DNA from 3 places in the Exiguobacterium sp. FSL W8-0210 genome. Region 1 is predicted to be linked to each of the others. Evidence: riboswitches for the same ligand, from Rfam matches in the RefSeq annotation. Region 1 holds a riboswitch; each other region holds the start of a gene.
The links. Region 1 has a riboswitch for thiamine pyrophosphate ahead of MKY22_RS16300 (3-oxoacyl-ACP reductase). Riboswitches for the same ligand answer to the same signal wherever they lie in the genome.
Positions count from the first base shown of each region.

Region 2: it holds a riboswitch for thiamine pyrophosphate, as region 1 does, so the genes downstream of both, thiT (energy-coupled thiamine transporter ThiT) here and MKY22_RS16300 (3-oxoacyl-ACP reductase) in region 1, are expected to answer to the same signal.
Region 3: it holds a riboswitch for thiamine pyrophosphate, as region 1 does, so the genes downstream of both, thiD (bifunctional hydroxymethylpyrimidine kinase/phosphomethylpyrimidine kinase) here and MKY22_RS16300 (3-oxoacyl-ACP reductase) in region 1, are expected to answer to the same signal.

Region 1 covers NZ_JBBOUK010000002.1:35,072-39,327, forward strand. The annotation lists gene MKY22_RS16290 (helix-turn-helix transcriptional regulator) at 1-300, opposite strand, end outside; gene MKY22_RS16295 (excalibur calcium-binding domain-containing protein) at 551-1,315, opposite strand; TPP riboswitch at 2,123-2,223, shown strand; partial or broken gene MKY22_RS16300 (3-oxoacyl-ACP reductase) at 2,357-3,107, shown strand; gene MKY22_RS16310 (DEAD/DEAH box helicase) at 4,174-4,256, shown strand, end outside.
Region 2 covers NZ_JBBOUK010000001.1:1,958,874-1,963,129, reverse strand. The annotation lists gene pknB (Stk1 family PASTA domain-containing Ser/Thr kinase) at 1-570, shown strand, start outside; gene rsgA (ribosome small subunit-dependent GTPase A) at 596-1,501, shown strand; gene rpe (ribulose-phosphate 3-epimerase) at 1,504-2,160, shown strand; TPP riboswitch at 2,183-2,292, shown strand; gene thiT (energy-coupled thiamine transporter ThiT) at 2,353-2,913, shown strand; gene MKY22_RS10380 (thiamine diphosphokinase) at 2,915-3,517, shown strand; gene MKY22_RS10375 (amino acid permease) at 3,572-4,256, opposite strand, start outside.
Region 3 covers NZ_JBBOUK010000001.1:581,172-585,427, reverse strand. The annotation lists gene thiE (thiamine phosphate synthase) at 1-11, opposite strand, end outside; gene thiM (hydroxyethylthiazole kinase) at 1-768, opposite strand; gene thiD (bifunctional hydroxymethylpyrimidine kinase/phosphomethylpyrimidine kinase) at 749-1,552, opposite strand; TPP riboswitch at 1,669-1,779, opposite strand; gene MKY22_RS03035 (murein hydrolase activator EnvC family protein) at 1,843-3,120, opposite strand; gene MKY22_RS03030 (murein hydrolase activator EnvC family protein) at 3,323-4,256, opposite strand, start outside.

The sequences.
Region 1 (4,256 bases):
AACAGTCTTTTTAAGATCGTGATCATTTAATTGGTTCGATAAATTTTTGACTAAAGACAATACCTCAAGCATAGAAGAAGCGTCTAAAAACGTTTTATCCCATTTGTAATTCTCTATAATACCGAATCCACCGTTTGTTCCATGGTACGAAGTAATAGGAATACCAGCTGGACTAATGGTTTCGATATCTCGATAAATTGTTCTCTGAGAGACATTTAATTCTTCAGCTAGTTGTGAAGCAGAAATGGTAGAGCGATGAAGTAGCTTAAATATAATAGTTAGTAAACGTTCAAGTTTCAATGGAATCTCCTTTACGTTAAACACGACGGAAGTTTTTATGTATATCTATAAAGTGTAAATGATTTCATCTTAATTAATAATTGAAACGCATTTAGTATCATTAAAAATAAAATACAATAACAAAAAGTATGCGCGGGCGCATACTTTTTGTTATTTCACTTACCACACTATCAGTTAAGAAATTTAATCATTTATTTAATCTTAAGTAGATCTACCAATTGTCATGCGCGAGAAAATTCATACACACTTGTCAATTCCAATCACATGCATTTCCATCGTTATCGCGGTCTAAATCATGGGGATCAACTGCAGGACCTCCGGCAGCTATATAAAAATCTTGAGCGGCTTGGGCGCTGGAAAAATCACCACAGTCGCGATCTGCTCCAGAAGGGTCGTATTCAAAATCAGTTGCTACTTCTGTATTTACTTCATCAACGTATTCCTCATCAGATATACTCTCATCTTCATTTATCACTTCACTATTTGCTAAAGAGGCTTCGAGTTCGTCGATTTTCTCTTCTGCAACAATGCGTTTCGTCTCTTCTTTATTGAGTTTATTCTCTAAGGTAGTACGTTTGTCTGCTTCCTCCTTATAGCTTTCAACGGTTTGCAAACGTAACTCTTTTTCTTGTGCTAACTCCTCTTTCAATTTTTTCGTTTCTTGTTGTTGCTCTTTTAGTTTAAATTGCGTGTCTTTTAAAGATGTTTCTAACTCCTTTGACTCTATCTTTAATGATTCCAACATCTTTGTTTCCTTGGTAGAAGACCCGGCTTCTATTTTTTGAGGCTCATTTATTCTGTCTACCATATAGATAGAAATTGCAAAAGCAATGAATACGCCTAGCCAAACGGCAAAGGTTGGGTACTTCACTGGATTTCGAAACCTTGGTTTAAAGTAAAAGTATAGACCAACTGCTGAGATCAATAAGCCAATGAGACTCCAAAAGGTGATAGTGAAGAGTAAAAGATAGACAATAGCAATTACGACGAGAAATAATACTTTTCGGATGTTCATAAGTTCAGCTCCTTTAAAAATATTTGTATTTTTATTGTACATATTTATAAGGGAAAATTGATTAGGAATTTATAGTTCTTTTCTAAAAAATCGCTTATAACGCTCGAGTACTAATTTGAATAAAATATAAGCAATTACTGATCAAATATAATTGATAATTTTTAAGAGAATAGACGTACACCAATCTAAGCGAATTAAAAATAATCAGAAAAGGTTGTATGTCGTAGTCGATACAAATAGGACTGTATAAGGAAATTTGACATAATGAGTTAGAAGAAAAAGATTGATTAATTGCTTAGATGATGAGAAAGGCATTTACCGTATCAAAGCACTTATCTCTTACGCAATTGTGAAGAACTCCAATGATATTATGGAAAAGAAAATGAATTGTTGATTGATTTGGTACGTTTTTATTCAAAAAGCAATAAAAGCATTAAATAGAGCACGTATAAATTTAAGACGAAAAAAGTAAGGTAATCAACACGAAGAGAGAAGACGACATACATACTACTTAATGGCTCTCATACGATGATTAAGCAAGATAAGCTTACTATATTGCAGACATCAATGATTCGGACTTTTAGGTCACGTAATTGATCTGCAAAATCGAATCGCTCATATATTAAGACATTATCAAAGAAAAAACGATAATTAGGATTGTCTAGTATAAGATATGACCGTAACAAAGCAATCCGGATAAGATCATAAACCTATTTTTACGCTCGATCTTTAAAGAAATACTATTAACAAATCACACTCATCATTATTAACAGATGTATAAGACGACTAAAGTGAAGGTAATTTAAATAGAATCACTAGGGGTGTTATTAAACTGAGATGAGGAGCGACTCAAACCCTTTGTACCTGAACTAGGTAGTACTAGCGTAGAGAAGTGTAAACCCTAATGAACAAACAGAGACAATAATGTCGCTCTTTGCTATGTGATTGTTTAGACGTGCACAACTTTCCATTTAGAGAGTTGCGTTTTTTGTTTACTACTTCACTATTAAGTTGCAAAAATTGATAGGGTAGCGGACAGGAATGACCAGAACAGTGTTAATGACGGGAAGTAGTCAAGACTCTAGGGCGACGATTGCAAGGATGTTAGTGAAAATGGATTTAAATGATGATTAATTACTTTAAAAGCAAAGATGCGGCACAAAGGCGTGTGAGCGAACTAGGAGTAGAGAATGCACTTGCCTTGTATGCAGATGTCATGAAGCGGGAAGATATTGAGAGCATGATGCAATCCGCAACAGCACATTATGGTCAAATCAATGTTGTTATTAATGATGCATTAGTAGAATTCAAATTTGATCCAGTTTCTCAAAAATCTTTCATCGATTTGCAATAGGAGGACTACTAGAAACAATTGGATGCAACGTTAAAAACGGCGCTTCACATCATTTAAAATTTTCTTCCACAATTATGGAACGACATAACGGTAGTATCATTAGCATTAGAACAAACCTCTATCAAAACCCAGTAGTTCCTCATCATGAATACTTAACAGCAAAAAGCAGGTCTAATTAGTTTTACACGCAACCTGGTCGCAGAACTAGGTCAATACGGTATAAACGTGAATGTCGTCTCCGGCGGATTGTTGAAACTTACGGATGCTAGTGCTGTGACAACCGCTGAAGTATTCGATTTAATTGATCAATCGAAACTGTTGAAAAAAGTGACTACCCCAGAAGAAGTAGCACAAATGGTTGCCTTTATGGCATCAGAAGCAGCGTCTGGGTTTAACGGTCAAAACGTAACGGTCAATGGTGGATTAACGATGAATTGAAGCGGGCGTTTTAAAAGATTCTCAGCTTGTAAGAGAAGGGATTCGTGAACAGAAGATGACGAATAGAAATCAGTTAATATCGGCGTTTTATTATATGAATGTGGTCATCCCCAAGCCACATGGTTAATGGCTGATTCCGCGATTAAAGAGATCGGAGAGAGCCGCTATTATTAGCGTTTGGCTCAGATAGCGGCAGCTAGATGTTTGAATGAAGTATTTTTTGCGGATAATCATTCCTTTCCGGCTAATAATGCAACTGATTTACCTGCTTTTTGGTTGGATCCTTTGATCAATTTAACTGTTATTTCTCAAGTGGCGGATCATATTGGATTAGTCTCCACGATATCGAGTACGTTTTCCAATCCATATATGGCAACAAGACAACTCCTAAGTCTTGAACATCTGACGAAGGAACGAGTAAGCTAGAACTTAGTGACCTTGATGAAATACCGGGAAGCATCGACCTATGATATGAATGCACTTTCTATGAGAAAAAATAATATAAAAAGACGTAAAAATTAGTGACTTTAACTTTAATAGAGAGGCTATTCTTATGATGGAATCAAGCCAATTTTCTTTAAGATTAATTAGCTAACAGTTTTAACAATCTTGTGAGAACCCAAGCTATTCGGTGTATCGTAACATGTTTCATCGTAATTTTTTAACTTCGTAATTTCAAATGAAAATTAGTAGCCATATGAGTTTTGAAATGATGCGGCTCGATAGAAATAGAAGAAAATTTTACTAGTTTAAAAATTATCTAAGAAAAAAGATTAGACGATATATTTAAAAGCAGACAAAGAGTGTAAATCAAAAAAATTAATATAGTATATACAAAGCGCTAAAAAGTACTTGGATGAAAATCAATTAATAAGTATTATTAAAGTAACTTTATACAAAAAATCTAAATTTAATAATTTTTTGTATAAACTCATATAAAGTTAAGTGGAGATTTAAATTTTCGTAATTATCTATTCAATACTATAAAATAATGTTGAAATATAATCTTATTTAATAGGGATAATATAGTGATTTTTTATAATGTTGGATGAAGGAGAAATGATTTGTGATCAGAAACAGTAGTTTTTTTTATAAAAATTTAGACAAAAGTAATTCGGAAGTTGATATTTTTATAAATCGTATAAATAA
Region 2 (4,256 bases), on a different contig from region 1:
CGAGGAAATGTGATCCGGCAATCGATCTCTGCTGGAACGGAGGTCATTGCGAAAGAACAAACGATTACGATTACTGTATCTGAGGGGACGTCTTCTTTCGAGTTGAAGGATTTGACGAATTTATCGAGTGATGAAGCAAAAGCTTATCTCGATAAAGTAGGATTAGACGGAACGTTCGAACAAGAATTTTCTAGCGATGTCAAACTCGATCAAGTCATCCGTCAATTCCCACAAGCTGGCGCACAAGTCGAGCCGAACGACTCCGTGACGGTCTTCATCTCTAAAGGTGAGGAAGAAAAAACAGTGACGGCGACGTTCCCTGAAAAGGTCGTCTATGATGCTGTTAGTGAAGATGAAGAAGAGGCTCCGCCGAAACAAGTCATCCGAATCGAGACGGAAGACGCGAAAGGGAAGCGGACCGTCATCGAGGAATCAATTGATCAAGATGAGACATTCGACGTGCCATTAACGATTGATCCGGGAGAAGAAGGCAAAATTACGATCTATAAAGACGATACGGTGTATCGTTCAAAAACCATCACGTACAATCAAGCAAAAGACGCACAATGAATGTGATAAAAAAGGAGTGCATAGGATGACGGAACAACGCATCGAAGAGAATCGAGAAGGAACGATCATACGCCTGCAGGGCGGCTTTTATGATGTCATGACACCAGAAGGAGAAGTTCGTTCACGAGCAAGAGGAAATTTCCGAAAACGCGGCATCAGTCCAGTCGTCGGAGATGAAGTCGTGCTTCATATCGAAAGTGAGACCGGGTACATTCTCGAAGTGAAGGAGCGGGACAACTTTTTAGTACGCCCTCCAGTCGCGAATATCGACCAGGCATTGCTCGTCGTCTCGGCGGCAGAACCTGATTTTTCAGCGCACTTGCTCGACCGATTTCTCGTTTTGATCGAAGCGAAGGAAATTCAACCCGTCATCCTGTTGACGAAGATGGATTTGCTGGACGATGTTAAAGGACCGGCTGTCCGAGACGCCATTGCCGCTTACCGGAAGATTGGGTATACGGTCATCGAGACATCAAGTGAGACGTTGGCAGGTGTTGAGCAAGTCCGTCCGTTACTTGCTGGAAAAACGAGCGTTCTCGCCGGACAATCCGGTGTCGGGAAAAGTTCATTGCTCAATGCACTGGAACCCTCTCTTGATTTAGAAACAAGTGCGATCTCGAAATCACTCGGACGCGGACGTCATACGACGCGCCACGTCACATTGATGCCGCTTGCCGAAGGATTGATTGCCGATACGCCAGGTTTCTCGAACCTCGATTTTCCGTATGATATGGAAATCGAGGATGTACGGTGGAGTTTCCCTGAATTCGTGGCTGTACAAGATGATTGCAAATACCGAGGTTGCTTGCATTTGAATGAACCCGGTTGTGCCGTCAAGGAAGCCGTCGAAGCCCAAGAAATCATGTCCTCTCGTTATGAGAACTATGGTATGTTTATAGACGAAATCAAGAATCGAGCCCGGAGGTATTGAAGATGATTAAAATTGCACCATCTATCTTATCAGCAGATTTTGCGAATCTCGAACGCGATGTTAAAGCAGTCGAAGCAGCAGGCGCGGACTATATCCATTTTGATGTCATGGACGGTCAGTTCGTACCGAACATCTCATTTGGATTACCTGTGCTTAGCAGCTTACGTCAAAAGACGGATATGATTCTCGATGTCCATTTGATGATTGACCAGCCAGAACGTTTCGTCGAGGATTTCGTCAAAGCAGGGGCGGACATCGTGACGTTCCACGTCGAAGCGACGAATCATGTCCATCGTGTCTTGCAACAAATCAAAGCAGCGGGCGCAAAGGCAGGAGTCGTCTTGAATCCCCATACGCCATTATCAACGATTGAACACGTCCTTGAGGATGTCGATATGGTTTTATTGATGACGGTCAATCCGGGCTTCGGCGGACAAGCCTTCATCGAGCGTGTCATGCCGAAACTCGCAGCACTTGCGCAAATGAAAGCAGATCGTGGTCTGACATTTGAAATCGAGATTGACGGTGGCGTCAATCCGGAAACGGCAAAGCTTTGCATCGATAACGGTGCGAACGTTCTCGTCGCAGGATCAGCAATCTACAATGCACCAGATTATGCGGAAGCGATCACTAGCATTCGTCAAGGGGCTGCCGTATAATAAGAACGAGAAAACGAAATATGATGACCGCAAGGGGTGTCGCTTGAAAAGCGGCTGAGAGGAGTCTTTTAGACTTTAACCCTTCGAACCTGTTCCGTTCAAACGGACGTAGGGATGTGGCGCACGCAGGCAGTACGGCGTTCGTCGTACTGCCTTTTTGCGTCCTCTCGTACAATGAAGGAGGAAAATAGCATGAAACGGTTACAAGTGATGATGGAAATTGCCATCTTCGCCAGTCTCGGAGTCGTCTTTGATTTACTGATTCCATTCAAAATGCCACAAGGAGGCTCAATCAGCTTAGCGATGTTACCGATCTTCGTCATGGCATTTCGCCACGGTGTCGTCGGAGGGGTCGTCACGGGAGCGCTTGTGGGTACGATTCAATTGATGTTCGCTCCACAAGTCTTGACGATTGTTCAACCGATGCTTGACTATACGATTGCGTATGGTGTCGTCGGATTAAGTGGTCTGTTCGCGCGTCAAGTCAGACTAGCCGCGCGCAATGGACAAAAGAAAAGCTTGATGGCGTTCGTTCTCCTGGCGACGTTATTAGGCGCAGGACTCCGCTATATCTGTCATGTCATCAGTGGAATCGTCTTTTTTGCCGAGTATGCCGAAGGTCCAGTCGTACCGTATTCATTGATTTATAACGCGACATACATGGTACCGTCTTACGTTCTTTGTGGTGTCGTTGCGGGTCTTTTATTTACGACTGCGCCACGCTTACTCCGTTATTCGGCACGAGGTGTCTGAGATGCGGGCGATTCTCGTCTGTGCCGGTCCGCGAGAAGAAGCGCCGGATTTACGGACGTTTTGTCAGCCAGGTGACTTTATCGTCGGTGTCGACGGTGGTGTTCAGACGATTGAATCGTTTGGGCTGACATGCGACCTGACGATTGGTGATTTTGATTCTCTTGGTTATGTACCAGAAGGGGCAATCGTTCATCCGGCCGAGAAAGATGAAACGGATCTCGAACTGGCACTTCGTACAGTCTCAGAGAAGAAACAGTTTGAGGATACCTTCATTATCGGGGCGACAGGTGGGCGGCTCGACATGACCGTCCAAAATGTATATCTATTGAAGCGATACCCAGAGGCACGACTCGTGACGAAACGAGAAGAGGTACGATACTTGGCTGAGGGAACGTATGCAGTCGAAGCAGGGAGCTATCATTATCTTTCGTTCATTCCACTCGTACCATCGACTTTAAGCTTATCCGGAGTCAAATATCCACTTGATGCACATCCAGTACCGGTCGGAGGTTCCTTGACCGTCAGTAATGAATGGTGTGCGTCAGAAGCGAAGGTAGAGCTCCATCATGGAGAACTATTGATGATGCGGACGCTTAAGGAATAGCACAATCATAGGAAAGAGGCCGTGGATGACTCCGCGGCCTCTTTTTAGATGAAATTATTCTTCGAGTTGAGAAGGGGCGACACGGATGTCGCTTTGAGCGGATAGATGTTTTCCTTTGACGAAGAGATGATAACTTCCCCACATGACAAGGAAGAAAGGAACACCGATGTATAGAGCGATTCGTTGATCCGCTTGAAACGCAAGACTGACGAGGACGACGACGTTAAGTGTCAACGAAATCAGTGGTAACACCGGATAGAGTGGTGTCTTGAATTTCAGTTCGGATACATCGTGTCCGTTTCGGACGAACTGACGACGAAATGCAAGCTGCGAAGCAGAGATTGAAATCCAGCCGACTTGAGCCCCGAGTCCGGCTAAGGACAAGAGCCAAATGAAGACGGTATCTTCTGCAAAAAATGCGGTCAGAAGCGATAACATCGCGAACATCATCGTAAAGAGCAACGCCCGCATCGGCACACCACGTGCATTGACGTAAGATAATTTCTTTGAAATCATCCCTTCTTGCGCCATTGCCCATAACATCCGAGTCGCCGCATATAATCCGGAGTTTCCGACGGACAATAGTGCCGTCAAGACGACGATGTTCATCAAATCAGCAGCGTACGGAATACCGATCGCATCAAAGACCATGATGAACGGACTGCTGACTCCGCCAGCTGATTCATACGGAATTAATGCACCAACGATCGTAATCGATAAGACGAAGAAGATGAACGTC
Region 3 (4,256 bases), on a different contig from region 1:
TCAATTGACACGTTCTGTCACCTCCACCAGATCTTGCACCGTCATGAGGCTGATGGCATTGAACAACTCTCGTTTAAAATCACCAAGACCTTGCGCGGAGGCTGCTTGTTCTCCTGCTTTTCCCATGACGAATGTCCCGTGGACAGCCGCCTCAAATGCCGTATATCCTGCACCGAGGAAGCTCGCAATCAAGGAGGCCGTCATGCAGCCCGTACCCGTGATGTCTCCCAAACGTGGTGTTCCTACATGTAATTCCATTTCACGCGTTCCATCCGTGATGTAGTCGTTCGGACCTGTCACGACGAGGACAGATTGGTGTTTGCGAGCGAATGCACGAATGCTTTCTCGATCCATCATTGCATCTCCCGCAGCATCGACTCCCTTAGTTCGCCCATCTTCCCCAAGTAACGTCTTGATTTCAGAAGCATTTCCTTTAATGACCGTACACCCGAGATCAATGAGTTCTTTAGAAAAGGCAGTACGTAATGTCGTTGCCCCTGCTCCAACTGGATCAAGAACGATTGGGACATTCAAACGTCCCGCTTCACGTGCTGCGAGTCGTTGAGCTGCTTGCATGTCTGCATCAATCGTACCAATGTTTAAGACAAGAGCTTGTGCGAGTCTAACCATCTCTTCTACTTCACGAATGTCTTCCGCCATGACGGGTGATGCTCCAACAGCGAGTGTGACGTTTGCGCAGTCGTTGATCGTCACCGTGTTCGTCAGATGGTGAATGAGTGGTTTGTGTTCAAGAATGGTCGTAAACATGTGTATCCCTCCAAAGTGAGTGAAAATGATGTGTCGGTCCAATACCTTGTCCGAGGGCAAATCCATGACGAATTGCCTCCGTGACATAGCTCTTTGCCTGTCTTACACTATCTGTTAAATCTTCTCCAAGCGCCATCCGCGCCGCAATCGCCGCAGATAAGGTACAACCAGTTCCATGAGTATGTTGATTGTCTAACCGTTCCGATGTGAAGCGGTGTTCCACTTCCCCATCAAACAACAAATCCGTCGCAGCTCCTGAGAGATGTCCACCTTTTAGTAATACTGCCCCTGTCTGTGTAGCCAATTGATGCATCGCCAGTCGCATTTCCTCTAGATTGGTCACTGATCGTCCTGTTAACCGCTCCGCTTCCGGTAAATTCGGTGTGACGAGTGTCGCAAGCGGCAGAAGTTCTGAAATCAATGCTTGTTCAGCTTCCGTCCGCAATAGGGCATGACCACCTTTAGCGACCATGACGGGATCTAATATGATAGGAACTGTCTGTTTGCGGAGATGTGTAGCAATGACACGAATCGTCTGCGCATTCGAGACCATCCCGATTTTGATCGCATCGACACGAATGTCTGAAAAAATCGACGTTAACTGGGCATCTACGATTTCTGGGGACAACTCTTCCACCGCTTGAACACCCAACGTATTTTGCGCCGTGACGGCTGTCAGGACGCTCATTCCATAAACCCCTAAAGCCGAAAAGGTTTTTAAATCTGCTTGAATCCCAGCTCCACCACCGGAGTCGGATCCTGCAATCGTCAGTACATGTTTCATGTTCTTTTCACCTTCCCATCGAGCAATGTAAGGGAGTCGTGACCGACAAAAAAAAGCGTCGACCGCTGTAAAAAAGCAGTCGACGCTATACGAAAGCGTTATACACGCATTCCGGTATCCGTTCGGCTCAACTTTCCTACGCTGGTATTATCCAGTTCAGGTAATAGGGTCGAAAACAGATTGGTTTTCCTCTCAGCCGGATTCCTCCAGCTCCCCTAGTTGCTCAAGTATTCGTTTCGCCTTAACTGTAGCATAGAGAAGAAAAAAAAACGAGCCGAAGCCCGTTTTGATTACAGATATGCTAATGGATTGACTGCATTTAGAGGAGAAGAGGCACTGTATTGATAGCCTCCGACATGTAGTTCGAAATGTAAGTGTGGTCCTGTTGAATTCCCTGTACTACCAAGTGTCCCGACTTGCTGACCTTGAGAGACCGTTTGTCCTGCACGAACCGATAATGAACTCATATGTGCGTAGACAGTCGTGTACACTTGTCCATCGAGGAAGTGAGAAATCATGACATGATTGCCGTAAGGTCCACCACCTGATGCTGTAATGACCGTTCCAGCTGCTGCAGCGACGATTGGAGATCCGACCGAACCACTGAAATCAACACCGTTGTGGAACGTATAACCGTTCGCGCCGCTTGCTGGTCCGAATCCTTGTGACACTCCACCAGAAGATGGTCGAACGAATTTCCCTCCACTCGAAACAACCGGCGGGACAACAGAATCAGTTGATTCCGAACTCTTACCTGCTTGTTTTGCTGCTTGAGCATTCGCTTTAGCGGCTTTTTCGGCTGCCGCTTTCTCCGCTGCTGCTTTTTCAGCCGCTGCTTTAGCAGCTGCCTTCGCTGCCGCAATTGCACGTTCTTGCGCTTCGAGAGTCGCTTGAAGTTCTTTTGCGTCTAACAGTTCTGTCGTGAACTTCGTCTTCCCTTTTCGTAATTTCTTCAGCGTGGCACTACGTTCTTTCATTTGAAGCTTTAACGCTTTCTTTTGTTCAAGCAATACTTTCTTTTCTTGCATTTGCTCCGCTTTTTTCTCAACGAGCGCTTGTTTTGCTTCTGCTAATTTTTGTTGCGTTGCGATGTAATCCGAAATCATTTTATCGTCTTGCTCAGCGATTTTTTTCCCCGCCATGACACGGCTGAATAAATCACCTAAATCCTTCGATCCAAAAATGACTTCTTCCCATTTAATCGAGTTTCCATCGTTCTCTTGGAAAACACGCAAACGATCACCGAGTAGTTCTTCCTGTTTCTGTAACATTTCTTCGTAACGGACGATGTCTACCTTTAACTCATCGATTCGAACGTTCAACTGTTCGATTTGTTTATTTTTTTCAGAGACTTGGAAAATCTTTTCGTTGATTGCTGCGTCAATTTGATTGATTTGACGTTGCTCTTTTGAGATTTTAGCTTCTTGTTTTTTGATCGCTTTTTCAAGTTTACGTTGTTCAGCGGCATTTTCAGCCTTTTTTTCTTTAATGGTCGCTGCTGCGATCGGTTGCGTTCCTGTTATAAGTAATGCTCCTAAAACAATGGTAGAAATTAGTTTTTTTAGCATATATCGTTTTCCTCACTTATGTTTTTTTCATATTTTATTATAGTATTCAAGTTTCTCTCATATCTGAAATAGATTATAGCACCGTAATCGTTTCAAAAAAATTTCATTTACATTTCAAATGAAAACGATTTTTTGTAATATATGATTTGTTTTTTGAAAATGACAAAAAAAGAACCGTTGCATATGCAACGATTCTTTACGATTAAAACATCGACATTGGATTGACTGAGTTAGCTGGACCTGTTGCACTGTAGCTGTATCCACCAACGTGAATTTCGAAGTGTAAGTGTGGACCTGTTGAGTTTCCTGTGCTACCACGTGTACCGATTTGTTGACCTTGGCTGACACGTTGACCTGCACTAGCGTTCAATGAACTCATATGTGCATAGACTGTCGTATATGTCTTCCCGTTCAATTGGTGAGCGATCATGATGTGATTTCCGTAAGGTCCGCCACCTGATGCTGTAATGACTGTACCAGTTGCAGCTGCCACGATTGGCGTGCCAACTGGACCACCGAAGTCAATCCCGTTATGGAACGTATAACCATTTTCTCCGCCTGCAGAACCATACCCTTGTGTCACAGCACCAGCAGTTGGATGAATGAAGAGTCCGCCTGATGATGGTGACGGTTTAGGTGTCGCTGGAGCTGACGGCGCTGGAGCTGGCGCAGTTGGTGCTGGTGTAGATGGTTTTGGTGCCGATTGTTTTGTCGAACCAGAAGGTTTTGCTGACTGCGCTGCCTTCTCTTGTGCTGCTTGCTGAGTTGCTGCTTCTTTAGCGGCTTGCTCTTCTGCTTCTTTTTGAGCTGCTGCTTGCGCTGCTTCAGCTTCTGCTCGTGCTTTTGCTTCACGTGCAGCTTGAGCTTGACGTTCTTTTTCGATTCGCGCTTCACGTTCACGCGCTGCTTTTTCAGCTGCAATCGCTTTTTCTTGAGCAATCAAAATTTGCTGGACTTCTTTTGCATCCATCAATTGTGTTTCGAACTTTTCTTTTTTCTTACGTAGTTCTTTTAAGCGTTTGTTCCGCTCTTTTAATTGTGATTCAAGATCCGCTTGTTGACGTTTTAATTCTTTTTTCTCAACGACCAACTGCGCTTTCTTTTCTTTTACTTCTTGCTGCGCATCCGCTAATTGC